DNA from 3 places in the Lysobacter sp. 22409 genome. Region 2 is predicted to be linked to each of the others. Evidence: predicted binding sites of a transcription regulator. Region 2 holds the regulator's gene; each other region holds the start of a gene.

Region 1 (6,454 bases), on a different contig from region 2:
GACGTCCTCGCCGCCGTCGCGCCAAGGTTGGTTGCCGTAGTGAGTTTCGAAGTTCTGGGCTTGCGCCCAGGGTGCTGCGAGCATCAAGCCCGTTGCCAGCACCGCGGCGTGATGCCGCAGCCTGGAGCCGGTACGTCCCATGAGTTCCATATGAGCCTCGTTGCGGAATCATTCCGCGTGGATGGGTCGATCGCACTGCATCGCCGAACTTAGCCCTCCTCGACGCGCGTTCCGAGGAAGAACACGGGGCGATATCGGGACATAACGGGAACGATTCGCGCGATCGGACCGCTGCGTTCGAGGCGAACGCATGAGGTTTCCGTTAAAGCGCACAGCGCGTCACAGCGCCAATGGGAGCGCCGACAGATTAACGTGGCGCGCGCCGACCGACGGTGCACGACGAAAACGGCCTGCACCGAGCGATGGCGCATGACGACTGCGGCGTAGCCGCACGCTTGCGCTGCGGCCTGAACTGTCTGAACGCGTTGTCGGAACGCGCTGTGGTATTACCGTCGCAGCGACCGCCGCACAACGTATTCGACGTTGTCGCGGCGCGGGCGCGCTGAAGCAGCCGGCAACGCCGGCCCTACTTCGCCTCGCCGAGCAACTCCACTTCGGCCAGCTCGATGCCGCCCTGCCCGGCGCCGTCGGCGAGCAGACGCAAGCGATAACGCGAGTACGCGGCGGCCTCGGCGATGGCGAACGCGCGCGTCTGCTTGCGCCAGGCGAAGACCTGCCCGCTGCGTTCGTCGAGCGTGGTCCATTGCGCGCCGTCGTTGGAACCCTGCAAGGCCCAGGCCTGCGGATCGCCGCGTCGCGCCGCCGAGGTCAGGGTGTACAAGCGTACCGTCGCCGGCGTCTTGAAGTTCCAGCTCAGCAGCGGCATCGGCCCGCTCAAGCGCGTCGAAGTGGTCGCGTCGTCGTCGAACAAAGCCGCTGCTTGCTTGGCCGCGACACCGGCGACCGTCGCATTGTCGCGCCGCCCCAGGTCGCGCAGCGGCTTGGGTGTCTCGCCGTCGGCGCTCAGCGATTCCGGCAAGGCCTGCGCGCTGCTCGCCCAGTTCGACGGCGACGGCCCCATGCGGAAATCCAGCACCGCGCCTTGCGCCAATAATTCATGCGGCAGGGTCAAGCGGTCCCAGGCTTCGCCGTTGACGCGCAGCGATTGCACGTAGCGATTGCGCGCGCTGACCTTCGGCGCGTTGATCTGCAGTTCGCGGCCGTTTTCCAGGCGGATGCTCATGCGCTCGAAGCGCGGCGCGCCGATCACGTACTCGGGCGAGCCCATGCGCAGCGGATAGAAACCGGCGGCGCTGAACAACCACCACGCCGACATTTCGCCGTTGTCCTCGTCGCCGGCATAGCCCTGGCCGATCTCGCCGCCGACGTAGAGGCGGTCGAGGATGTCGCGCACTTTCTCCTGGATACGCCAGGGTTGGCCGGCGGCGGCATACATATAGGGAATGTGGTGCGAAGGCTGGTTGCTGTGGCCGTACTGGCCCATGCGCACGTCGCGCGCTTCGAGCATTTCGTGGATGACGCCGCCGTAGCTGCCGACCTCGAAGGTGCCCGGCGTGGCGAAGAACAGATCGAGCTTGTTGCCCAAGGCGGTGCGTCCGCCGTGCAAGGCGGCCAGGCCGGCGCCGTCCTGCGGCGCGTGGAAGGCCATGTTCCAGGCATTGGTCTCGGTGTAGTCGCCGCCCCAGCGGGTCGGGTCGAACTCGGTCGCGGTGTAGCGCCAGCGGCCGTCGCGATGGCGGCCGACGAAGAAGCCCAGTTGCGGATGGAACAGGTTGGCGTAGCCGAGCGCGCGATTGCGGTAGTACGCGGCATCGTCGCGATAGCTGCCCTGGTAGGGATCGTCGGCGCCGGCCTGCTGCGCCAGCGCGCCGGCCAGGCGGCCGATGGCGAAATCGTTGATGTAGCCGTCCATCGACCACGACAGGCCTTCGCCGACCGTGGTGTCGGTGTAGCCGGTGAAGATCGCCCGCTCGATGCCCTTGCGGCCCGCGCCCGGCACGCTGCTGACGCTGGAGGCGTTGCGGAGCGCCGACTGATAGAACGAGCGCACGTCGAAATTGCGCACGCCCTTGAGCCAGGCATCGGCGAAGGCCACGTCGGAACTGGTGCCGACCATCAGGTCGGCATAGCCCGGCGAGGACCAGCGCGCGATCCAGCCGCCGTCGCGATACTGCTGGACGAAGCCGTCGATCATCTCGCCTGCATGCGTCGGCGTCAGCAATACATAGGCCGGCCAACTGGTGCGGTAGGTGTCCCAGAAGCCGTTGTTGACGTAGACCTTGCCGTCGACGACGGCCGCGCCGGTGGCGCCGGCGCTGGCCTTGCCGGTCGGTGCCGAGAACGGGCTCGCGTATTTGTACAACGGCCGCTCGGCGGTGCCGGTGTTCTCGTAGCCGCTGTTGGGGTAAAGAAACAAACGATAGAGATTGGAGTACAGCACCGCTTGCTCGTGCGCCGGCGCGCCCTCGGCGCGGACGATGCCGAGCTTGGCGTCCCAGGCGGCGCGGGCGCGTTCGCGCACCGCGTCGAAGCCTTCGTCGGCGCCGATTTCCAGCTCCAGGTTGCGCTGCGCCTGTTCGACGCTGATCAGCGAGGTGGCGATGCGCATCGTCACCTGGCGGGTGGGATCGCCGCTCAGGTCGAAGCCGTACCAGGCCGAGACGCGGTCGCGCCCGGCCTTGTCGCGGTCGAGCCGGGCGCCGTCGCGGATCGGGCGGTCGAACCGGGCGTAGAAGAACAGACGCGAGGCGCCGGTCGAGAGCTTGCTCATGCTCTCGCTCCAGCCGCTGAGCGCGCGGCCGTCGCGGTCCAGGCGGATGTCGCCGTGCTCGTCGCGGTGGTCGAACAGCAACTGCGCGCGGGTCTCGCCGGGCTCGGCCGGGAAGGTGAAGCGCATCACCGCGGCATGGTCGGTCGGGGTCATCTCGGCGACCAGGCCGTTGTCGAAGCGCACCCGGTAGTAATCGGCGCGCGCGGTTTCCTCGTCGTGGCCGAAACTCAGCGCGCGCTTGCTGCGGTCGAACTCGGGCCGGCCCTCGCCGATCGCCGGCATCACGTGGAAGGTCTGGCGGTCGCCCATCCACGGGCTCGGCTCGTGCGACAGCGCGAAGGCTTCGATGCGCGGGCGGTTGTCGTCGCCGTTGCGCTCCTGGTACTGGTAGATCCAGTGCGAACCGGCGTTCGTGGTCGGGGTCCAGAAGTTGAAGCCGTGCGGCAGCGCGACCGCGGGAAAGGTGTTGCCGCGCGAGAAGCGGCTGTTGGAATTGCTGCCGCGGCGCGTGTCGACGTAGTCGCTCGGGCGCAGCGCCGCGCGCTTGCCCTTGGCGAGCGCGGGCGCCGGGGCGATGCGCAGGTCGTCCAGATAGCCCTGGTACGGCAACGCCGTGTCGCCGTCGTGGACCAGCAGGATCTTGCGCACGCGGCGACCGGCCGCGACCTCGCCGATGCGGCTGCTGACCGCGTTCCACTGGTCGGGATAGAGCAACCGCGCCATGCCCTGCTCGCGCGCGGTCAAGGCATTGCCGTACAGATCGAGCGGCTTGCGTTGCGACAGACGGCTGCCGTCGTCGAACACCAGGTCGATGGCGACATAGGTCGAACCGTTGCGCAGCGCATCGAGTTTCGACGGTGCCGGCTGGCCGGCGATGTGCGCGCTCGACAGCGGGAACAGGCGATACGACAGCTGCGTGTCCTTGGCGACGGCGATGTCGACCTCGAAGGCCTGCACGCTTTGCGCGGCGCCGCTGCCCACGCCCTGGTAACGCAGCGAGCGCACACCGCTGAAGCCCATGCCGGGCTTGGCGGTCAGGGCGGCGGCCTCGGGCGGGCCGCCGTCGGCACTCAGGCGCGGCACCGCCCCGGTGGCCGCAGGTCCGCCCGTGGATTCGGCCGCGGCCGGCTCACCGGCCTCGAACGAGGTCCAGAAGCTGCGCGCGGGCCCGGCCATCGCCGTCGGCATCAGTGCCCCGGCCAAGGCCAGCGCCAAGGTGTGCTTCGCCGCTGCCCGTGCGCCATCGCGGCGCGCTCTCCACGTTGCCGACATTCCCGCTCCCATTGCCCGGACGGCGACTGCCTCCGATTCGCACTGTGCCGACCGGCACAGGCCCCTGCTTTCTCGATTTAAATCGATCTAAATCGAGCTTGTCAAACCGCGCCGCAGCATCCTCGGCAGCGTCTTGGGAGCAAAAAATCCAATCCAGACAAGCACTTCCAGCATCGTTCAAGCAGCGGACGGGGCCCCTTGGCACACCTTTTGCACCACCCTCCCTGTAAATGTGATTTGCATCACATTTTTATCTTGGAATAAATCGCATCTGCACCCCCCTGCCTTACGGACCCTGTCGCTCATGCCGACTCCGCACCGACTTGCTCTCTCAATCGCCTTGGCGACCGCGAGCGCAATCTGCCCCCTGACGTCAGTTTTTGCTGCGGAGCGTCAAACGACCGCAACGAATGCGATGCCGGAGATCGAGCGCCTGCGCGCCGACCGGCAATGGCTCGCTGCGCTGTCCCGCATCGAAAGTGCGCAAGCGGCAACGCCCGGCGACGACCGCCTGTATCGCCTGCAAGTACTGACCCTGGCCGACCTGGGCAGCGCGCATCGCGCCTGGACCTTGTACCAAGCCCGCCCCGACCTGTTCGATACCGCCGAACGCAAGCGCCTGGACTCCGGCCGCCTCGCTCGCCTTGCGGTCTGGGGCAGCCTCTACCCCGAAGACGAAGCCACCCGCCTCGATGAAATGCGCAGCGCGCGCGACGCCTTCGAGCAGTACCGCGCCACCCAGACGCCGGAGCAACGCCAGGCCGACCTACGCACGCGTTTCGACGAGTTGATGCTGCTCAACCATCTGGAACGCCACGCCGAGGTGGTCGAACGCTACCGCGCGTTGCAGGCCGAGGGCGTCGAGATACCGATGTATGCCTTGTCCAAGGTCGGCGCGTCCCTGCTGGCCGACAAACGCCCCGAAGAAGCCGCGACCGTGCTCGAACGCGTCGTGCGCGAATGGCCCGAGGACCACGACTCGCAGCTGCAGTTGGCCTACGCCTATTCGGAAGGCGAGCGTTTCGACGACGCCCTGGCCCAACTCGACAAGATCAAGGCCGCCGAACCGGCCTGGGTGCGCGTCAACGGCGCCAAGCAGAGCGTCGAAAACTGGCGCCATTACGACGCCGACAGCACCCAGACCATGATCCGCCTGTACGGCGAAGACACCGTCGGCGCGCAGCAGCGACTCGAAGCGATGGCGGCGATCGGGCCGGACAACCCCGGCGTGCAGACCAATCTCGGCGTCGCTTATCAAAAACGCGGCTGGACCGATCGCGCGCTGCAACGCTTCCAGATGGCGAGCACGCTGGAACCGACCGGCGTCGGCGCGCGCGTCGGCCAGGTCGGCGCCTATCTCGAGCACGCCCGCGTCGACCTGGCGCGGCCGATCCACGACGAATTGATCGCCAACCGCCCGCGCGACGTGCAAGTGCGGCAGATGAGCGAGTCCTGGGACAGCCGCCTGGGCTGGCAATGGTTGTTCAGCACCGCCAGCGGCCGCAGCGATGCGCGCGGCGGCGGCGCCACCGCCTCGCCGCTCGGCACCCGCGATGCCGTGCACCGCCTCGAGGTGCGCAGCCCGCTGATCAACGACCGCTGGCGCCTCACCGCGCACGCGCAGGATGCCTGGGCCGATTACCCCGGCGACCGCGTCCACGATCGCCGCGCCGGCATCGGCGCGCTGTATGCCTACGACCGCCTGAGCCTGGGCTTCGGCGTCGACCGCGCCAACGACCGCTGGCTCGATCGCGGCGACCGCACCGGTTATTACCTCGATGCCGGTTGGCGCCTCAACGATGCCTGGCGCGCCAATGCGTCCTGGTATCGGCAAACCCCGGACGCTTCGTTGCAGGCGCGCGGCGCCGGCATCGATGCCGATGCCTTGAGCCTGGGCCTGCGCTGGACGCCGAGCGAGCGCACTTCGCTCGGCGCGAGCGCGCAGCAACTGCGCTACAGCGACGACAACCGCCGCAGCGCCGTCGCGCTGAACCTGGATCAGCGCCTGTACACCAGCCCGCATCTCCAGGTCGCCGGCTTGGCCGATCTGTCGGCCAGCCGCGCCAGTCGCCGCGACGCCGAGGTGCCCTATTTCAACCCCAGCCGCGACGCTTCGCTGAATCTCGGCGTGCGCCTGGATCACATGACCTGGCGCCGTTACACCCGCCACTTCCTGCAGCGCCTCACCGCCACCGCCGGGCCGTACTGGCAGCAGGGCTACGGCAGCGCCTGGGTGCCGCAACTGCGTTACGAACACGAATGGCGGTTCGGCACCGGCCGCACTCTCAACTACGGCCTCAACTGGTCGCGTCCGGTCTACGACGGCGTGCGCGAAGACCGCGTCGCCTTCGATCTGAGCTTCCGCTGGGGTGAGGAATGAACATGCTGTAT
Region 2 (6,454 bases):
CAAAAGCTTCCACGTCCAGGACGGCCAGGGTCTGTCGCTGCTCGGCAAGTTCGGCATCGCCGTGCATTTCGTCACCGCCCGCGGCGGCGTCATCGCCGCCCAGCGCGCGGCCGAGCTCGGCGCCACTGCCCACGGCGACGTCGCCGACAAGCTCGCCTGCGTACAGCAGATCGCCGCCGGCCTGGGGCTGTCGCTGGACCAGGTCGCTTTCATGGGCGACGACCTTGCCGACCTCAAGATCCTGCCCCACGTCGGCCTGTCGGTCGCCCCGGGCAATGCTCACCCCTGGGTGCGCGAGCGCGTGCACTGGCGCACCGTCGCGCGCGGCGGCGAAGGCGCGGCGCGCGAACTGTGCGATCTGCTGCTGGGCGCGCAAGGCCATGCCGAGCGCGTGCTGACCGGTGCGCTCGGATGAGCTGGCGCGGCATGCTGACCCTGATCCTGATGGCCGCCGCGGCGCTGAGCGGCTGGGCGCTGTGGTCGCAACGCGACAAGAACGGCGGCGACGGCCGCGCCGAGGCGCGCCCGGACTACGTGCTCAACCAGTTCGAGGCGGTCGTGCTCAACAAGGAGGGCAAGGAATCGTTCACCTTGCGCGCTCCCAAGCTGACCCGCGACCCGAACGAAAAAACCCTGGACGTCACCACCCCGCTGTTCCTGATTCCGCCGAAGGCCGGCGGCAGCGGCGGGCCGTGGGAAGTGCGCTCGCAGCGCGGCTGGGTCAGCGCCGAGGGCGACGAAGTACGCCTGCGCGGCCAGGTCAAGGCCGACAGCACCAATGCCGACGGCAAGCCGATCAATATCTCGACCGAGGAACTGAACGTGTTCCCCGACACGAACAAGGCCACGTCGGCCGTTCCGGTCAGGTTGATTCAGCCCGGCACTATAATGACGGGCTCGGGACTGCAGGCCGATCTCGAAACCAAGAACGTCACCATCCCCAACGTCAAGGTCCGCTATGAAGCGAAAGCCCGCTAACTGGCCGGCGCTGTGCCTGGTCGCCCTTCTGCTGGCGCCGGCGGCCGCGCTCGCGCGCTCTTCGGACCGCAACCAGCCCATGGATGCCGGCGCCGACAGCAGCAATTGCTCGGTCAGCACCGATTCGGGCCCTTGCGTGCTCACCGGCAACGTCAAGATCACCCAAGGCACCTTGATCATCAATGCCGCCAAGGCCGACATCAAGCGCGCCGGCGGCGACATCAGCTTCGTCACCCTGACCGGCTCGCAGGCGACGCTGAAGCAGGAACTCGACGACGGCGCTCCGTTCAACGGCCGCGCCAACAAGATCGAGTACGACATGCCGAAGGACACCATCGTCCTGACCGGCAACGCCTACGTCGACAAGAACGGCGACACCATCAAGAGCGAACGCATCGTCTACAACTCCAAGACCGGCCAGGTCGAGAGCGGTGGCACCGGCGGCCGCGTCAACATTCGCATGCTGCCCAAGAGCAAGACCGCCGCGCCGGCCAAGGGAGGCGGCTGATGCTGGTCGCACAAGGCCTGCGCAAGGCCTACCGTTCGCGCGAGGTCGTGCGCGACTTCGGCCTGACCCTCGATGCGGGCGAAGTGGTCGGCCTGCTCGGCCCCAACGGCGCCGGCAAGACCACCTGCTTCTACATGATCGTCGGCCTGGTCCCGGCCGATGCCGGCCAGATCGTCCTCGACGGCAAGGACATCACCTCCGAGCCGATGTACGCCCGCGCCAAGTACGGCGTCGGCTACCTGCCGCAGGAACCCTCGGTGTTCCGCAAGCTCAGCGTCGCCGACAACCTGCGCCTGGTGCTGGAACTGCGCGACGACCTCGACCGCGCCGGCATCGAGCGCGAGCTGGCCAGCCTGATGGACGAACTGCAGGTGACCCATGTCGCCGAGCAGCTCGGCGCCAGCCTGTCCGGCGGCGAGCGCCGCCGGGTCGAGATCGCCCGTGCCCTGGCCGCCCGCCCGCGCCTGATGCTGCTGGACGAACCCTTCGCCGGCGTCGACCCCATTTCGGTCGGCGAGATCCAGCGAATCGTGCGCCATCTCAAGAATCGCGGCATCGGAGTGTTGATCACGGACCATAACGTCCGTGAAACCTTGGGCATTTGCGACCGGGCGTATATCCTGAACGACGGTGGCGTGCTCGCGCAGGGGGCTCCGGACGCGCTGCTGGCCAATCCCGATGTCCGCCGTGTCTATCTGGGTGAGCAGTTCCGTCTGTAACCTAGCGGTTGCCGGGCGCGGACGGCGCCCACGACGCGCGGCCCGGGCCGACAGCCATCTCAGGTCGCGTTAGCAATCGATGATGAAGCCCCGCCTCCAAGCCTCGCTCGGACAACAGTTGGTGATGACGCCGCAATTGCGGCAGGCGATTCGCCTGCTGCAGCTGTCGGCTGTCGAACTGGAAGCCGAACTGGCCACCGCGATCGAGAGCAATCCGCTGCTCGACTGGACCGACCCGTCCGCGGTCAACGAAGACGAACCGCGCCCGCCGCCGAGCACCGAGGAAGGCGCCGAAGCGCCGACCGCCGAACCCGAATGGACCATGGACGACGGCGAGACCTGGTACGAGCGGGTCGGGCCCTCCGATCACGGCGATGAAGACTCGCCCGCGGCCGAACAGGTCGCCGAGGCCGAGACCCTGCACGACCATCTGCTGTGGCAACTGCACCTCAGCCCGCTGTCGCAGCGCGACCGCAGCATCGGCGTGGCCCTGATCGAGGCGATCGACGACGACGGCTACCTGCGCGAAAGCCTGGCCGCGATCGTCGAATCGCTGGCGATGGGCGTCAGCGAGGAAGAAGTCGCGACCGTGCTGCACCAGGTGCAGCGCTTCGACCCGGTCGGCTCCGGCGCTCGCTCGCTCAGCGAGTGCCTGAGCCTGCAGCTCAACACCTTGTCCGACGACACCCCGGGCAAGGCCCTGGCCCTGGTGATCGCCGGCGAACCGCTGGAACGCCTGCCGAGGATCGGCGCGGCCGGCCTGGCCAGCGAACTCAAGCGCGACATCGCCGAGGTCGAGACCGCGGTGCAGTTGCTGCGCTCGCTCGACCCGCGCCCCGGCGCGCAGATGGGCGCGATCTCCACCGACACCTATGTCACCCCCGACGTGGTGATCTGGCGCCAGAACGGCCTGTGGCGCGTGGCCCTGTCGGAAGCGATGCGTCCGCGTATCTCGATCCATCGCGGCTACGAAAGCATGATCCGCCACGCCAACGCCTCCGACGCCAGCTATCTGCGCGGCCATCTGCAGGAAGCGCGCTGGCTGCTCAAGAGCCTGGAAGCGCGCGGCGACACCTTGCTCAAGGTCGCGCGCTGCCTGCTCAAGCAACAGGCCGGTTTCCTCGAATTCGGCGACAGCGCGCTGCGCCCGCTGACCCTGCGCGAGGTCGCCACCGAAGTCGGCCTGCACGAATCCACGGTCTCGCGCGCGATCGCCCGCAAGTACGCGCGCACCCCGCGCGGGACCATGCCGCTGCGCGCTTTCTTCGCCTCCGGCATCGACACCGGCTCCGGCGGCGAGGCCTCCAGCACCGCGATCCAGGCCATGATCCGGCGCCTGATCGAGGCCGAGAACCCGCGCAAACCCCTGTCCGACGCGCGCCTGGCCGAAACCCTCAAGGCCACCGGCGTGCCGGTCGCGCGCCGCACCGTGGCCAAGTACCGCGAGGCGATGAGCATCCCCTCGTCGCAAGAGCGCGTGCGCATGGCCTGAGGCCGCCAAATCCCGCAAAGCCGCGGGATTTCGGCCTCTATTCCCCATCGAATCAGTGACTTAACAACGACCTACGACCATTGTTGCGGTCTTGCCACTTGCACCCAGAGCTGAGCGTGAGATGCTGGAATCCCTGGCCCCGGCCAGGGCGTCAATCAGGCCCCGAAGCCGTCGACGACCGACGGTCCGGAGCCCAGTCTGCATTCTCCCGCGACGTGAAGGAGGTCTCCGATGCGTATCGAAACCCACGGCCAGCAACTGGAAGTCACTGCAGCCCTGCGTGACTATGTGGAAACCAAGCTGGCCCGTCTGCAACGCCATTTCGACCAACCCTTCGACGTGCGTACCCAGCTCAGTCTCGACAAGCCCGACCATCGCGCCGAGGCCACCGTTCTCATCGCCGGCCGTACCCTGCACTGCGACGCCGCCGCCATCGACATGTACGCCGCCATCGATCTGCTCGCCGACAAGCTCGACCGCCTGCTGATGAAGCACAAGAGTAAGCAAGTCGACCATCACCGTGGCGAAAGCCTCGCACGCAACGGCGAATTCGTAGGCTGAACCCGCTCCCCGGGACCCGGTCATCGATCCAGACACGCTGTCATGCCGCTTTATGAATTACTGAGTGCGGAACGGGTCGCGATCGTGGTCGAGCCCGGCGATCGCAATACCGTGCTCGATGTCGCCGCACGCATGCTCTGCGACGGCAATGCCTCCACTGCGTTCGCCCTGCGCGCAAGCCTGGGCGAACGCGAACGCCTCGCCAGCACCGCCATCGGCCACGGCGTCGCCATTCCGCACGCGCGCACGCCCTTGTTCGAAAACAGCCGCGGCGCCTTTCTCAGATTGGCCCAGCCGATCGATTTCGGCGCCATCGACGGGCGCCCGGTCGACCTGGTCCTGGCCATGGCCATTCCCGAGCACCACGTCCAGCAACATCTGCAGTTGCTGGCGGAACTGGCCGAACGCTTCGCCGATAGCGGCTTTCTCGAGCGATTGCGCACGGCACCGAACGTCGCCGAGCTGAGCTATCGCCTGCTCGATCACGTTCGCCGCAGCGCGGCCTGAGCCGTGCCGTTCTGGGCTGCGGCGATTCGAGGCGTACGCATCTGAGACGCACTGATCCCAGCCCCGCTCGTTCCCCGAGCCGCTGAGCCGGTCTATCGGCTCGCCCGCCCCACTTGCTTCACACCGCGCCGCGGACGCGACCGGGTCCGCGCCGATGCGGACACTGCCATCGCTTTGCTCGTAAACTTCCGTCCATGAGCAAGAGCATCCGTGCAGGCGAACTGTTCGAACAGCAGCGCGAGCGCCTCGCCCTGCGCTGGGTGGCCGGCCAACGCGGCGACGGCCGCCTGGTCGAAGCGGTCAATACGGTCGCGCGGCGCCCGTCGCTGGCCGGCTATCTCAATGCGATCTATCCGAACAAGGTGCAGATCCTCGGCACCGAAGAGCTGACCTGGCTCGACGGCCTGGACTCGCGGCTGCGCTGGGAAACGATCGAGAAGATCATCCAGTTCCGGCCCTTGGCCCTGGTCATCAGCAAGGACCAGCCCTGCCCCGAAGACCTGCGCATCGCCGCCGAGGAAACCGACACCCCGTTGTGGGTCTCGCCGCGCCGTGGCCACGAGTTGCTCAATCACCTGCAATACCATCTGGCGCGCGCGCTGGCGCCGCAGATCACCCTGCACGGGGTATTCATGGAGATCTATTCGATCGGTGTGCTGATCACCGGCGAATCGGGATCGGGCAAGAGCGAACTGGCGCTGGAACTGGTGACGCGCGGCCATCGCCTGGTCGCCGACGACGCGCCGGAATTCACCCAGATCGCGCCCGACGTGCTCGACGGCACCTGCCCCGACATGCTCCAGGACCTGCTCGAAGTGCGCGGCCTTGGCGTGCTCAACATCCGCCAGATGTTCGGCGACACCGCGGTCAAGAACAACAAATACCTGCGCCTGATCGTGCACCTGACCAAGCCGATGAGCGAACCGCTGCCGGCCGGCATGGAGCGCCTGACCGGCGACACCGGCATCCGCCGCGTACTCGATCTCGACGTGCCGATGATCACCCTGCCGGTCATGCCCGGCCGCAACCTCGCCGTGCTCACCGAAGCGGCGACGCGGCTGCACAGCCTGCGCATGAAAGGCCTCGACCCGGCCGCGGCCTTCATCGCCCGGCACAGCAACTTCCTGGAGCGCGGCGAATCGTGAGCAACTCCCCCTTCGACACTGCCTCGGCCGCCGAGAGCAACGCTTTCACCCTGGTCATCGTCAGCGGCATGTCCGGCTCGGGCAAGTCGGTGGCGCTGAACACCTTCGAAGACCTGGGTTTCTACTGCGTCGACAACCTGCCGGCGGAACTGCTGCCGCAGTTCGTGCAGAACGTGATCAAGGCCGAGGAAGGCATGCCGACCAAGCTCGCGGTCGGCATCGACGTACGCAACCGCCACAGCGACCTGGCCAATATTCCCGAATGGCTGTCGGCCGTCGGCGCGCTCGGCGCCGACCCCAGGCTGGTGTTCTTCGAATCCAGCGACGGCGTGCTGCTCAAGCGTTACGCCGATACCCGCCGCCGCCATCCGCTGAGCCAGTTCGGCCTGGCCCTGGCCGATGCGATCTCGCTCGAGCGTCAGGTGCTCAAACCCCTGCGCCAGATCGCCGATGCGATCGTCGACACCAGCGAGCTCAACGTTCATCAGCTGCGCCGCCACGTCATCACCGAATTCGCGATGGGCGGCGACGCCGGCATGTCGCT
Region 3 (6,454 bases), on a different contig from region 2:
GAGCGCGTACATCGCGCCGACGTGGTTGCAGCCGCCGGACACGCCGAGGCGGTCCTTGACGAAGCTCAGCTGCAGGCCGTACTTGCCTTCGCGCTGGAGCGTGGCGATCGGCTTGCCGGCGCTGTCGGTGGCCGAGTCGAGATTCCACTTGTAGCCGTCCAGGTCGATGGCGGAAGTCGCCGGCGCGGCATCGGCCGGCGCGGCGCTGTCGTGGGCGAGCTTGGCGGTGTCGCCGTTGCCGGTGTTGTGGGAAGGCGCGGCGCAGGCGGCAAGCAGGGCGAGCGACAGCGCGGCGGCGGACAAAACGAGGGGGCGAGTGATAGTCATGGGGCGTGATGATCCATTGTTTGCTGCGAAGACAGGATCAACGGCCGTGCGCGGGCCATGGGGTTGGCCGCGTTCAGCCGCGGGTCGGCCAGGGCCGATCATTGGGCGACCGCTCCGCCTACGCTGCCGTTCACATGGGTCGGTTCCGGGGCCGAGGGCGTGGCGTAGTCCAGCGCATACGAGCTTACGAGCCGGCCGCGCAGCATCAGCGGGTAATGGCGAACATGGACGAGTTCGTGCGCCCCGGGTGAATGGCGATAGCCCTCGATAAGGCCGTAGAAGCGATGCCAATCCGAGGCCGACACCCGCCGGCCGAGGACGTAATGCAGCTCGCGCACCCACAGGCAACGGGATGCGGCGACCAGCAGGCCTTCGCAATCGACTTCTTTCGCCGCGACCTCGAGCGTCATCTCGACCGGTTTGCTGCCCCACAGCGCATCCGCGGTCTGCAAGACCAACTGGGTGCCGTTACGGCTGGTCAAGTGCAGGCGCTGGCGCACGCCCCGGCCCTCCAGGCGGTAGCGATAAGGCGAGAGCAGGTATTCGTGGACCGCGATCGAAGTCGCCTGGGCGAGATGGTTGACACAGCCGAGGGCCTGTTGAACTTCATCGGACACCTCGAGGACATCGCCGCGCAGGCGATAGTTGCCGGACATTTCGCCGCAGTGTCCGTCGATCGTCAGGCGTCCGTCGTCGCCGAACTCGAAATGGATTTGCGAGAACGCGTTCGGCTGCAGCTCCGGCAGCGCGCGGCCGTCGGCCGCGGTCGCGAGCAGTATCTGCCAGCGATAGCCGACCAGGCCTTGCGGGCCCGGATCCGGTTTCGGCGGTGGCGGGCGCTGCGTCACCGCGGCCGGGCGCGCGTCGCCCGGTTTGGCGGTGGGTTCGGGCTCGGTCGCCGCCGCCGCCGAAGTATGGCCGGGCAGATCGCCGGCCCCGCTGCTGCAGGCGGCCGTGAGCAGGGCGGCGACCAGCGTCAGCAGAGGCGCACGGTAGCGATGGGTGGAAACGGAAGATGGCGTGGGCATGAGGGCCTCCTTGGCGAGATGGCATAGCCTGGGTCGCGCGTGCCGTCGCGCGCCATCGCCGAGGCGCGGACAAATGCGGGTTCGGTCACGTTGTCGAAGAAGGAAACAGCTCGCGCCCGCCCGCGTTTCAGCGCGCCGGCGCGGCCGGCAGGCCGATCAACTGCATGTGCGCGCCGTCGTCGGCCGTGAGGCGCAGGACCGGCGCGCGGCTGCGGGTGTCGATGGAGAAATGCGCGCCGATCAGGGGCTGGGCGAAAAAGGCGCGCTCCATCGCCGCGCCGCCGCGGCAGCCCGCCACGGTCTGCACCGCGTCGAGCCGTTCGTCGTGCACGATCCGTTCGCCTTCGACCCGATAGGCGCCGCTGATGGTGTTGCAGGCCCCTTTCACTCGATAGCTCTCGTCGCCGAAGCTCACATGCAGGCCGCGTCGACGCGCTCCGCGCAGCTCGCCGACGCGACGGCCCTGCGCATCGGTGGCCTCCAGCGGATACCAATCGAAGGCGCGCAACAAGCCGGCCTGGGTCTGCGGCAGCGGATACGTCGGGGCCGAGCGTTTCGACGCGACGGATGAGGACAGCGAACAGGCCGCGAGCGCCGCGGCGAGCGCTGCGGCAGAACAGATCCGGTGCATGCCGACTCCATGTCGAAGGGGATGCGCTGCGGGCACGACAGCGCCCGCGGCTCCTGGGCGAACGCGCCGTCGCGCCGCGCGGGGTTCAGGACTTCGGCTTGGCGAACTTTTGCGCCAGTTCGCGCTGGGCGCGCTCCAGGTCGAGGCGGCCGTCGCCGTCGTCTTCCTGCTCGCTTTCGTCGGCGAGCACGGCGTCGATATGCCCCAGCAGTTCCGCCGGGGTGACCACCGCGCACTGCATCGTCGTGTTCGGGAACACGCCGACGCCGAGGCCGGCTTCGGTCAGCGCCGGTGCGGCCTTCGCGCGCCAGGCTTCCAACTCGCGCAGCACCGGCGCATAGCCCTTGAGGTTCGGCGCGGCTGCCAGGGCGGCGCGCGCGGTGCCGGTCGAGGGCCATACCGGCAGCAGTTCCTGGCCGTCGGCGTCGAACAGGGTCAGGACGAATTCGCCGGATTCGGCGACCCACAACTGCCCGGTGCCTGCGATGGCCGCGACGAAGGCGGCGTAGCGCTCGGGTCCGGACAACTGCGCGTAGTCGAGCAACTCTTGTTCGGCGGCGCGATCTGCTTCGTTCATGGCGGCGGCTCCTGCCGGTGGGGCGACTCGATCAGCTGGGGCGATGTCATTCAACTGCCTGAGGGCATCAACAGCAACAGCGCTGCGCCGAACACGAAGCGGTAGATCGCGAACGCGGTGAAACGGTGGGTCTGGATATAGCGCAACAGCCACTTCACCGCGATGAAGGCGGTCACCGCCGAGGCGACGAAGGCCACCGCGAGCGCGTTCCAGTCTTCGTTGGCCGCGGCGGGCGTGCCGAGCACGCCGAGCAGTTCGTAGCCACTGGCCGCGAACATGGTCGGGATGCCGATCAGGAAAGTGAACTCGGTCGCCGCGGCGCGGCTGGTGGTGCCGGCCAGCAGGGCGATGAAGATGGTCGCGCCCGAGCGCGAGGTGCCCGGGAACACGCCGGCGACGACCTGGGCGATGCCGACCAGGGTCGCGACGGTCCAGGTGATCTCGCTGCGTTCGCCGAGCGCGGCGGCGCGCTTGGCGGCGAAATGCTCGGCCGCGATCATCCACACACCGCCGAGCACCAACGCCCAGGCGATCGGCAGCACCTGGTCGGGCAGGGAGAAGCCGGCCTTCTTGACCGCGATGCCGAGCACCGCGGTTACGCCGAAGGCGAGGGCGAGCTTGAACAGGTAGTCGCGGTTGTCGCGCTGGCCGAAGCCGGTCGCCAACGTCCACAGCCGGCGCCAGTAGATGACCACCACGGCCAGGATCGCGCCGGCCTGGATCGAGATGTTGAACAGGTCGGAGCGATGCCCGAGCCAGTGTTGCGCGATCAGCAGATGGCCGGTGCTGGAGATCGGCAGGAATTCGGTGATGCCTTCGATGATGCCGAGAAGCAGGGCGGCGAGCAGGTCGGTCATTAGGGGCGGGGGTCTTGGGTCGGGGAGTCGGGACGCCGGCGGCGCGATCGGGGGTTCGCGGCGGCGCGCCAGAATAACGGAAAGCGTGCCGCACTAATTTGGTGCGATTGCTTGCTTCGTTGCGCTCATCTGGTGCGTTCTGTCGGCAGTGAATCGAGGATTCGCTTTTATTTCATTGGCTTACCGGCGACTGAAAGTTGGCACGACGCTTGCTTGCCCAATAGGCAGGCGGCTTCAATGCCCTCGTGTTGCACGACTCTTTCACCCGACTCCCCATTCCCGGAACGAACATGTCTCTCGAACAGGTCGAAAAGCTCATCAAGGATCACAAGGTCGAATTCGTCGACCTGCGTTTCACCGACATGCGTGGCGTGCAGCACCACGTGACCTTCCCCAAGTCCATCGTCGAGCCCTCGCTGTTCGAAGACGGCAAGATGTTCGACGGTTCGTCGATCAGCGGCTGGAAGGGCATCAACGAGTCGGACATGATCCTGCTGCCGGATCCCTCGACCGCGTTCCTGGACCCGTTCACTGCCGATCCGACCGTCGTGCTGACCTGCGACATCCTCGACCCGGCGACCATGCAGGCCTACTCGCGCGATCCGCGCGGCGTCGCCAAGCGCGCCGAGGCCTACCTGAAGTCCAGCGGCGTCGCCGATCAGGCCTTCTTCGGCCCGGAACCCGAATTCTTCATCTTCGACTCGGTCCGTTACGCCAATGAGATGGGCCACACCTTCTTCCACATCGATTCGGAAGAAGCCGCCTGGAACTCGGGCAAGGAATACGAAGGCGGCAACAGCGGTTACCGTCCGGGCGTGAAGGGCGGTTATTTCCCGGTCGCCCCGCTCGACTCGCTGCACGACATCCGCGCCGAGATGTGCAAGACCCTCGAGCAGGTCGGCATCGAAGTCGAAGTGCACCACCACGAAGTCGCCAACGCCGGCCAGTGCGAGATCGGCACCAAGTTCAACTCGCTGGTCGCCAAGGCCGACGAGCTGTTGACGATGAAGTACATCATCAAGAACGTCGCCCACCGCAACGGCAAGACCGCGACCTTCATGCCCAAGCCGATCGTCGGCGACAACGGCAGCGGCATGCACGTGCACCAGTCCTTCGCCAAGGGCGGCGTCAACCTGTTCAGCGGCGACGGCTACGGCGGCCTGTCGCAGATGGCGCTGTGGTACATCGGCGGCGTGTTCAAGCACGCGCGCGCGATCAACGCCTTCACCAACTCGGGCACCAACAGCTACAAGCGCCTGGTGCCGGGCTACGAAGCGCCGGTGATGCTGGCCTATTCGGCCCGCAACCGTTCGGCCAGCTGCCGCATTCCCTACGTGGCCAACCCGAAGGCGCGCCGCATCGAGATGCGCTTCCCCGACCCGATCCAGTCCGGCTACCTGACCTTCGCCGCGCTGATGATGGCCGGCCTGGACGGCATCAAGAACCAGATCGACCCGGGCGCGCCGAGCGACAAGGACCTGTACGACCTGCCGCCGGAAGAGGAGAAGGGCATCCCGACCGTATGCCACTCGCTCGACCAGGCGCTCGAAGCGCTCGACAAGGACCGCGACTTCCTCAAGGCCGGCGGTGTGTTCACCGACGACTTCATCGACAGCTACATCTCGCTGAAGATGCAGGAAGTGACCAAGTTCCGCGCCGCGACGCATCCGCTCGAATACCAGATGTACTACGCGGTCTGATCACATGAGCGCCTACGCCTTGCCGCCACCCGCCTGCCGTCCCGATCGCCCGCGCCGCTTCGATGCGGCGCGGCGGGATGCCACGCGGCGGCGCGCGGACGCGATGCGCGACATGCGGTAACCAGCACACGGCCCGGGGCTAACGCTCCGGGCCGTGTCGCTTTCAGGGAAGACGAACCCTCCCGGGCGACGCCACTCGCCCACGCCACCCGATATCGGCCTGAGGTCGACGTCGCGGGAGCGGCTTGCCCGAACAAACCCAGGACACGCAGCGCAAAGTCCCGGACCGAAAACCGAAAACCGAAAACGAAGCAGAACGCAAACCCCGAAACCCAGAAACGATCGACCGACGCACTGCAGCCGACGCGACGAGTACGCAGCCATCGAGCCGCGACCGATCGACCCGCGCGGTGCCAGGACGACCGCACCGACAGGAGGACAGCCATTCGACGCAGGCGCGGACCGCAGAGTCCGCCCGCGCGTCCACCTCCGGCACGAGTACGACGAAGGCGTCGACGCGGCCGGAGCGCAACGAAGCAATGACCGGGGAGGGGCCACCGCTTATGAGGAGCCTGCGTCATGTCGTTACATCGCAAAACCGAACACGCCGGCGCCACCGCCGGTAAGACCGCGCTGGCCAAGGCGGCGCTCGCCACCGCGCTCGCGTTCGCCGCGCTCGCGGCCACGACCGCGCACGCCGGAACCTCGGGCTCGGTGAGCCTGACCAGCGACTACCTGTTCCGTGGGGTGTCGCAGAACAACCAGAACCCCGCCTTGCAGGGCGGTATCGAGTACGCGCACGACAGCGGTTTCTACGTCGGCGCCTGGGGCAGCAACGTCAGTTGGCTGTCGGACACCGTGGTGATCGGCGACGACATCTCCAATAGCCTCGAACTCGACGCTTACGCCGGTTACCGCGGCAAGGCCGGCGAGCTGTTCTCCTACGACGTCGGCGTGCTGACCTACTACTACCCCGGCGACTACCCGAGCGGCTTCAACAGCCCGGACACCACCGAGATCTACCTCGGCGGCACGCTGGCGCCGTCGGAGACGGTGTCGGTCGGGCTCAAATATTCCTATGCCGTGACCGACCTGTTCGGTTACGCCGATTCCGACGGCAGCGGTTACCTCGACGCCAACCTCAACTGGACCTTCCAGCCGGGCTGGACGCTCAACGTCCACGGCGGCAAGCAGTGGATCGAGCACAACAAGGATTTCGAGTACGCCGACTGGAAAGTGGGCGTGACCAAGAGCTTCGACAACGGCTTCTCGGTCGCCGCCGCCTACAGCGACACCGATGCCGAGCAGGCCTTGTACACCAACGCCCACGACAA

What was found. Region 2 encodes sigma-54, which starts transcription at its own class of promoters, with help from an activator protein. Its sites were predicted from a motif close to TGGCACGNGCNTTGC; they were not measured.
Region 1: the regulator sigma-54 is predicted to act here: its motif matches at 4,263-4,277, upstream of pgaA (poly-beta-1,6 N-acetyl-D-glucosamine export porin PgaA).
Region 3: the regulator sigma-54 is predicted to act here: its motif matches at 3,619-3,633, upstream of glnA (type I glutamate--ammonia ligase).

Annotation. Positions count from the first base shown of each region.
Region 1 covers NZ_JBQEOE010000005.1:164,003-170,456, reverse strand. The annotation lists gene ACTJJK_RS04530 (hypothetical protein) at 1-150, opposite strand, end outside; gene ACTJJK_RS04525 (GH92 family glycosyl hydrolase) at 587-4,063, opposite strand; gene pgaA (poly-beta-1,6 N-acetyl-D-glucosamine export porin PgaA) at 4,479-6,443, shown strand; gene pgaB (poly-beta-1,6-N-acetyl-D-glucosamine N-deacetylase PgaB) at 6,446-6,454, shown strand, end outside.
Region 2 covers NZ_JBQEOE010000001.1:53,345-59,798, forward strand. The annotation lists gene ACTJJK_RS00250 (KdsC family phosphatase) at 1-415, shown strand, start outside; gene lptC (LPS export ABC transporter periplasmic protein LptC) at 412-978, shown strand; gene lptA (lipopolysaccharide transport periplasmic protein LptA) at 959-1,486, shown strand; gene lptB (LPS export ABC transporter ATP-binding protein) at 1,486-2,205, shown strand; gene ACTJJK_RS00270 (RNA polymerase factor sigma-54) at 2,288-3,697, shown strand; gene hpf (ribosome hibernation-promoting factor, HPF/YfiA family) at 3,929-4,258, shown strand; gene ACTJJK_RS00280 (PTS sugar transporter subunit IIA) at 4,301-4,765, shown strand; gene hprK (HPr(Ser) kinase/phosphatase) at 4,960-5,910, shown strand; gene rapZ (RNase adapter RapZ) at 5,907-6,454, shown strand, end outside.
Region 3 covers NZ_JBQEOE010000040.1:35,976-42,429, forward strand. The annotation lists gene ACTJJK_RS18325 (DUF4377 domain-containing protein) at 1-327, opposite strand, end outside; gene ACTJJK_RS18330 (DUF4377 domain-containing protein) at 426-1,355, opposite strand; gene ACTJJK_RS18335 (hypothetical protein) at 1,483-1,986, opposite strand; gene ACTJJK_RS18340 (DUF2750 domain-containing protein) at 2,072-2,563, opposite strand; gene ACTJJK_RS18345 (undecaprenyl-diphosphate phosphatase) at 2,614-3,420, opposite strand; gene glnA (type I glutamate--ammonia ligase) at 3,711-5,120, shown strand; gene ACTJJK_RS18355 (TorF family putative porin) at 5,700-6,454, shown strand, end outside.